DNA from 2 places in the Sphingomonas zeicaulis genome. Region 1 is predicted to be linked to the other one. Evidence: predicted binding sites of a transcription regulator. Region 1 holds the regulator's gene; the other holds the start of a gene.
The links. The regulator LexA, encoded in region 1, represses DNA repair genes until DNA is damaged. The targets are predictions, from matches to a motif close to GTTCCNCNCTTGTTCT.
Positions count from the first base shown of each region.

Region 1 (3,410 bases):
TGTTGCAGGAAGAGGCGCGGCGCGACGGCGATGCGCTGTGGCTCGATGGCGAGGGGCCGTTGCGCAGGGGTGCGCATATCCGCCGCGCCGGTTCGGACTTCCTTGGCGGTGATGTGCTCATCGAAGCCGGCGTGCGGCTGGGACCGGCGCAACTCGGCCTTGCGGCGATGAGCGGTCACGGCCACCTGCAAGTCCGCCGCCGCGTGCGCGTCGCGACCGTCTCGACGGGCGACGAATTGGCACCGCCGGGAGCACCGTTGGTGGAGGGCGTATTGCCAGCCTCAAACGGCCCGATGCTGCGCGGACTGCTTGCGGGGCTTCCCGTCGAGATCGTCGACCTCGGCATATTGCCCGACCGGCTCGACGTGCTGGCGGGCGCATTCCGCGCGGTCGAGGCCGACATCCTCGTGACCACCGGCGGCGCATCGGTCGGCGATCATGACCTTGTTCGCCCCGCGCTGATCGCCGCCGGTGCCGAAATCGATTTCTGGCGGATCGCGATGAAACCGGGCAAGCCGCTGATGGCGGGGCGGCTCGGCACCGCCGTTGCACTCGGCCTGCCGGGCAATCCGGTCTCCGCATTTGTTACCGCCAGCCTGTTCCTGGCCCCCCTGGTCGCGGCGCTTTCCGGCGCGGCGCGGCCCGCGCCCGTCCCGCTGCCGGGCATTCTCGGTGGCGACCTGCCGGCGACGGCCAATCGCGCCGAATATGTGCGCGCGGCCATCATTGACGGGCGGCTGGTTCCGGGCGCGACGCAGGACAGCGCCGCAATGCGTGCGCTTGCCCGCGCCGACGCCCTGATCGTTCGCGAGGCTCATGCCAACCCCGCACAAATCGGCGAGTCGTGCTTGTTCCTGCCACTCGCTTGACACCTTTTGTTCCGCGGGTTACGCGTTCGCCATTCGTTCCTTTGGAAGGTGCTGGCGATGTTGACCCGCAAGCAGCATGAGCTGATCTGCTTCATCCACGACCGTCTCGCCGAGACCGGTGTGTCGCCGTCGTTCGAGGAGATGAAGGAGGCGCTGGACCTCAAGTCCAAGTCCGGCGTTCACCGCCTGATCAGTGCGCTTGAGGAACGCGGCTTCCTGCGCCGCCTCGCCAACCGCGCCCGCGCGCTCGAAGTCGTCAAGATGCCCGAGCGTGCCGAGCGCAAGCCGGCCGCGGCGGCCCCCGCCCCGGCGGTAGCGCCTGCCAAGGCTCCGGCCCGCGCGCTTCCGATCGCCGCGAACGACGTGATCGAGATTCCGCTCCATGGCCGCATTGCCGCCGGCGTGCCGATCGAGGCGATGGAGAGCGATCGCATGCTCTCGGTGCCCGCCGCACTTCTCGGCACCGGCGATCATTATGCGCTGGAAGTCTCCGGGGATTCGATGGTCGAGGCCGGCATCCTCGATGGCGACTATGCACTGATCCGCCGCACAGACGTCGCCCGCGACGGCGAAATCGTCGTTGCACTGGTCGAAGACGCTGAAGCGACGCTCAAATATTTCCGCCGCGAAGGCTCAATGGTCCGCCTCGATCCAGCGAACCGCGCTTATGATCCGCAGCGTTACGCGCCGGACCAGGTGCGGATCCAGGGCAAGCTGGCCGGGCTGCTACGCCGCTATCATTGATGGGGTTTAACTCCCTCCCTTCAGTGAAGGGTTGGGGTAAGGCAGATCGAGCGCGGCGCGATCAGCAGAATATGCAGCATCGCGATGCTGAACTGGCTCTCCGCTTGGCGCGATTTCCCCTCTCCCCCGCCCTCTCCCCAGAGGGGGAAGGGAGTGGTACGGCGGCAACCTGAAGGCACGAGCAATCCGTGCCGCGTGGAGAGACGATGCCCATTCGCCTGTTCGACTATTGGCGGTCATCCGCCAGCTATCGCGTTCGCATCGCCCTGAACCTCAAAGGCATCGCCTATGAGCGGGTGGCGGTCGATCTGCTGGCGAGCGAGCAACGCTCATCCGCGCATTTGGCACGCAACCCGCAGGGCTTTGTACCAACGCTTGAGATCGACGGGCTCGAACTGACCCAGAGCTTGGCGATCATCGACTATCTCGACGCCAACTATCCCGATCCGCCGATGGTCTCGAAGGATCCCGCGCGCCGCGCGAAGACGCTGGCGCAAGCGCTGATGATCGTCGCCGATATCCATCCGCTCACCAACCTGCGCGTGCTCAAGCATCTCAAGCGCGAATTCGACATCGACGACGTTGCGCGCGACGACTGGTATCGCCACTGGCTGCGTGAGGGACTGCTCGCGCTCGAAGCATCCGCCGTCGGATCCGGGCGCTTCCTCGGCGGCGACGCGCCCGACATGGCCGACGTCTGCCTTGTCCCCCAGATGTATAATGCCCGCCGCTTCGCGCTCCCGCTCGACGATATGCCGACGCTCGTCCGCATCGATGCCGCCGGGCAGGAAATCGAGGCATTCGCCGCGGCGCATCCGGATCAGGTCAAGTAGCGCGCGGGGATACTTGATCCGGGGCGGCACCGGTGGGAGAGGGGCGGCATGACCGACGAGGAAGCCGCAGCCGAACTCGCCCATCTCGCCAGCGAGATCGCCCACCACAACCGCCTGTATCATGATCAGGACGCGCCGGAGATCAGCGACGCCGATTATGACGCGCTGATCCGGCGTAACACGGCGCTGGAGGCGGAATTCCCGCACCTGATCCGCGACGATTCACCGTCGCGGCTGGTCGGCGCGCAAGCGACCGGTGTGCTCGCCAAGGTAACGCATGCGCGTGCCATGCTCAGCCTCGAGAACGCCTTCGACGATGCCGACGTCATAGAATTCGTGCTCCGCGTCCGCCGTTTCCTCGCGCTCGGCGAGGGCGATCGCGTTGCGCTGACCGCGGAGCCCAAGATCGACGGCCTCTCCTGCTCGCTGCGCTACGAGAAGGGCCGGCTGGTGCTCGCCGCGACCCGCGGCGACGGCCAGATCGGCGAGGACGTAACGCCCAACGTCCGCACCATCGCCGATATTCCCGAACAACTGCCCGACGGCGTACCGGACGTGTTCGAGGTCCGCGGCGAGGTCTATATGGCCAAAGCCGATTTCGCCGCACTCAATGCGCGCCTGCTCGCCGAGGCCGGCGATCCGGAGAAGGCGCGCCAGTTCGCCAATCCGCGCAACGCCGCCGCCGGATCACTGCGCCAGAAGGATGCGGCGATCACCGCCACACGCCCCCTGCGCTTTCTCGCCCATGGCTGGGGCGAGGTGTCGGCGCTGCCCGCAGAAACTCAGCATGGCGTGATGCGCGCAATCGAAAGCTGGGGGCTGCCGGTCAGCGACCTGCTCGTCGAATGCGTTCAGGTGGAAGCCGCGCTCGCGCATTACCGTCGCATCGAGGCACAGCGCGCAGACCTGCCGTTCGACATCGACGGCGTCGTCTACAAGGTCGACCGGCTCGACTGGCAGCAGC
Region 1 is NZ_JBNPXQ010000007.1:158,318-161,727, forward strand. Features, by position in the region: gene FHS96_RS21000 (molybdopterin molybdotransferase MoeA) at 1-869, shown strand, start outside; gene lexA (transcriptional repressor LexA) at 927-1,613, shown strand; gene maiA (maleylacetoacetate isomerase) at 1,820-2,446, shown strand; gene ligA (NAD-dependent DNA ligase LigA) at 2,495-3,410, shown strand, end outside.

Region 2 (3,410 bases), on a different contig from region 1:
CGGCACCGCGAAGCCGTCGTCGATCTTGCGGCGCAGGCGGCTGACATGCACGTCGATCACGTTGCTGCCCGGATCGAAATGATATTCCCAGACTCCTTCGAGCAGCATCGTGCGGGTGACGACCTGATCCTTGTGGCGCAGCAGGAATTCGAGCAGCCGGAACTCGCGCGGTTGCAAGTCGATCGCGCGCCCGTCCCGACGGACCTTGCGCGAGAGCAGATCCATCTCCAGCCCCGAGCAATCGAGCCGGGTGACCTGACGCCCCGCCGCCGGCGCCTGCGCGCGGATCAGCAGCCGCAATCGCGCGAGCAGTTCGGCGAAGGCGAAGGGTTTGACGAGATAGTCGTTGGCGCCTGAGGTGAGCCCTTCGACGCGCGCATCGACCGCGCCCAGCGCAGACAGGATCAGCACCGGCGTGCTGATTTCCGCGGCGCGGATCGCGGCGAGCACCGCCATGCCATCCATGCCGGGCAGCATGCGATCGAGGATGATCGCGTCGTAGCCGCCGTCGGTGGCGTGGAACAGGCCGGTGCGACCATCCTCAGCGCGATCGACGGTATAGCCGGCCTCATCGAGACCCTTGGCGACGAACTCTGCGGTGGCGGCATCGTCTTCGACGAGCAGGATCTTGCCGGTCATCGCGGGACCGGCTGCCGCGCCGGAGCAAAATGCGCATCCATAGTCGCTGCATAGCCCATCGGATGGAGTTCTACCCGTTACAAACGCGTCATGTCATCAGGCTGTAATCGGCTGTTGCCGTCACGGGGCGGGGCGGCGTGCGGTACGGCGACGTGAACATATTTTAATGTGGTGGTCACGCCTGCGTGTGCCGCCCACGGCTAGGACGGGCGCCGAGCCTTTGGACAAAGCCCCTCGGAGTCGCATCATATGGGCCGACGCCTATCCTTCCCTGCTGAGCCGGCATCATCGTCTGTCGCCGGATCAGACGTCCTCCCGATCGCTCGACCGCTGTCCCTCGCGGACTCACCGACGAAAGAGATCATGTTCGAATTGATCAGATCCGCATTCGCCGGAGACGTTCCGACCGCAAGTCGGGACGGGCGGCCTGCCGAGCGGGAGGACGGCAAGGATAGGGCCGGCGTCGTCGCCTTCTCCGCTGGCCGCGGTGCAGCGCATGGCCGCGCTTGAAACCCGAGGATCACCGATGAACCTGCTGTGCCGGATCGTCGGCCACGATGCCAACCGTCAGCGCGCGCGGCACGATATGGAAGATTATTGGGCACCGTGCCGCCGCTGCGGCACGATGCTGGTCCGCGCGACTGCGGGCTGGCGCGCCCCCACGATCGATGAGATCGAAACGCACAATCGCAACCTCGCGCACATGGCGCAGAGGCCGCATGGCATGCGGGTGGATTGATTTTTCCTATTGCTTCCCCTGACCTCTGCTTGGGGACGGGCGCCAACGGCAAAGCCTTTGATCGCGGGGCCGGATCAGCGCCGACATCCTTGCTGCGATGCGATCAACCAGTCCCGAACCGGGGCCTCTACCATCCGCTGCGAGGATAGTCTCTTCCCCGACCCTGCGCGCCGGGGAGAACGTCACATCACAGCCTCTCCAATTCCTGACGATAAAGCTTCGCGAACGTGAAATGGACGCGGGCGGTGCCACGATTGTTGGTGCGCTCGGCGATAGCGAGGCATTCGCGCTCCCGCCGTTCAAGATAGGCTTTCTCGTTTTCCGCCAACATCTCAACTTCCCTTCGCGCAAGCATCGCCGTGGCCATTTCCGCCTCTCGTTGATGATCATCGGTAAAGCGTCCGGCAGCGCAAATCGTTCCAAGGATTAGAGAAAATCCTTTGACAGAACACCTTAAAGCAGGGGGAGCTGGTCGCGATCCTCTTGCTCTGGCGCGGCTGACGCTTCACCCATCCGCCTGACGATGGTGGCGGCAAGCGCATCCGCGGCGCGTTCGCGCAGCCCCGGATCTGGCAAGGTCAGCCCCAGCCGCGCCCAGGCAGGCGCGTCACGCAGGATCGTGGAAAGGCGGCGGGTATCGAGTCTCTGGTCCATGCCGCATGAGAACAAATAGCGAACATAATGACAAGCCCCGATGCGCCGGATCGAGGACGCGATAGTTACACCCGAGCGACGGGGTTGCGCCACGGGCGCGCAGTCGCCACCTCGGCGGAAAGCCGAGGTGCCCGTGACCCTGACATTGCCGTTCGACAACAGCTACGCCCGCCTGCCCGACCGCTTCTACGCGCATGTCGCGCCGATGAAGTCGCCCGCGCCGCGGCTGATCCGCCTCAACCGCCCTCTGGCGGAACAGCTTGGCCTCGATCCGGAGGCGCTGTCGAGCGAGGCCGGACTGCAGATCCTGTCGGGGCGGGACGTTGCCATCGGTTCCCAGCCGATCGCGCAAGCCTATGCGGGCCACCAATTCGGTCATTTCGTGCCGCAACTGGGCGATGGTCGGGCAATCCTGCTGGGTGAGGTGATCGACCGCGACGGCCGCCGGCGCGATCTGCAATTGAAGGGCGGCGGCCGTACCCCCTTCTCGCGCGGTGGCGATGGTCGCGCTGCGCTTGGGCCGGTGCTGCGCGAATATCTCGTCAGCGAGGCGATGGCCGCGCTCGGCGTGCCGACCACGCGCGCATTGGCGGCAGTGACGACTGGGGACAGCGTGATGCGCGAACTGGTGTTGCCCGGCGCAGTCCTCACCCGCGTCGCTGCAAGCCATATCCGCGTCGGCACCTTTCAATTCTTCGCGGCACGCGGGGATCAGGAAGCGCTGCGGCTGCTCGCCGACCATGTCATCGCCCGGCATTATCCCGAGGCGGCGGACGATCCCCAACCCTATCGCGCCTTGCTCGATGGCGTGATCGCCCGACAGGCCGCGTTGATCGCGCGCTGGCTTCATATCGGCTTCATCCATGGCGTGATGAACACCGACAATATGTCGATCTCCGGCGAGACCATCGATTATGGTCCCTGCGCATTCCTCGATGTCTATGATCCGGAAAAGGTGTTCAGCTCGATCGATCGGGATGGCCGTTACGCTTACGGCAACCAGCCGCGGATCGCCTTGTGGAATCTGGTGCGGCTGGCGGAAACCTTGCTCGAACTGCTCGATCCCGACGCCGAGAAGGCGGTGAAGATCGCCGAGGATGCGCTGGAGGCGTTCGGCCCGCAGTTCGAGGCGGCCTATCAGACAGGATTGCGACGCAAGCTGGGACTGGCCGCCGAACGCAACAGCGACGCCCAGCTCGCCGGCGACCTTCTGACGACGATGACCGCCAACCAGGTGGACTTCACCTTGTTCTTCCGGCGCCTCGCCGCCGCGCAGGCGCCCGACGCGGCCGAACCGGTGCGCGAATTGTTCGTGGATCCCACCGCGGCGGACGCGTGGCTGGATCGATGGCGGCAACGGCTGGCCGACGATCCGCAG
Region 2 is NZ_JBNPXQ010000001.1:535,477-538,886, reverse strand. Features, by position in the region: gene FHS96_RS02695 (winged helix-turn-helix domain-containing protein) at 1-639, opposite strand, end outside; gene FHS96_RS02690 (hypothetical protein) at 1,166-1,378, shown strand; gene FHS96_RS02685 (hypothetical protein) at 1,566-1,745, opposite strand; gene FHS96_RS02680 (DUF6771 family protein) at 1,832-2,032, opposite strand; gene FHS96_RS02675 (protein adenylyltransferase SelO) at 2,160-3,410, shown strand, end outside.
Region 2: FHS96_RS02680 (DUF6771 family protein) is a predicted target of LexA. The motif match lies at 2,041-2,056, and genes of this name have one in related genera.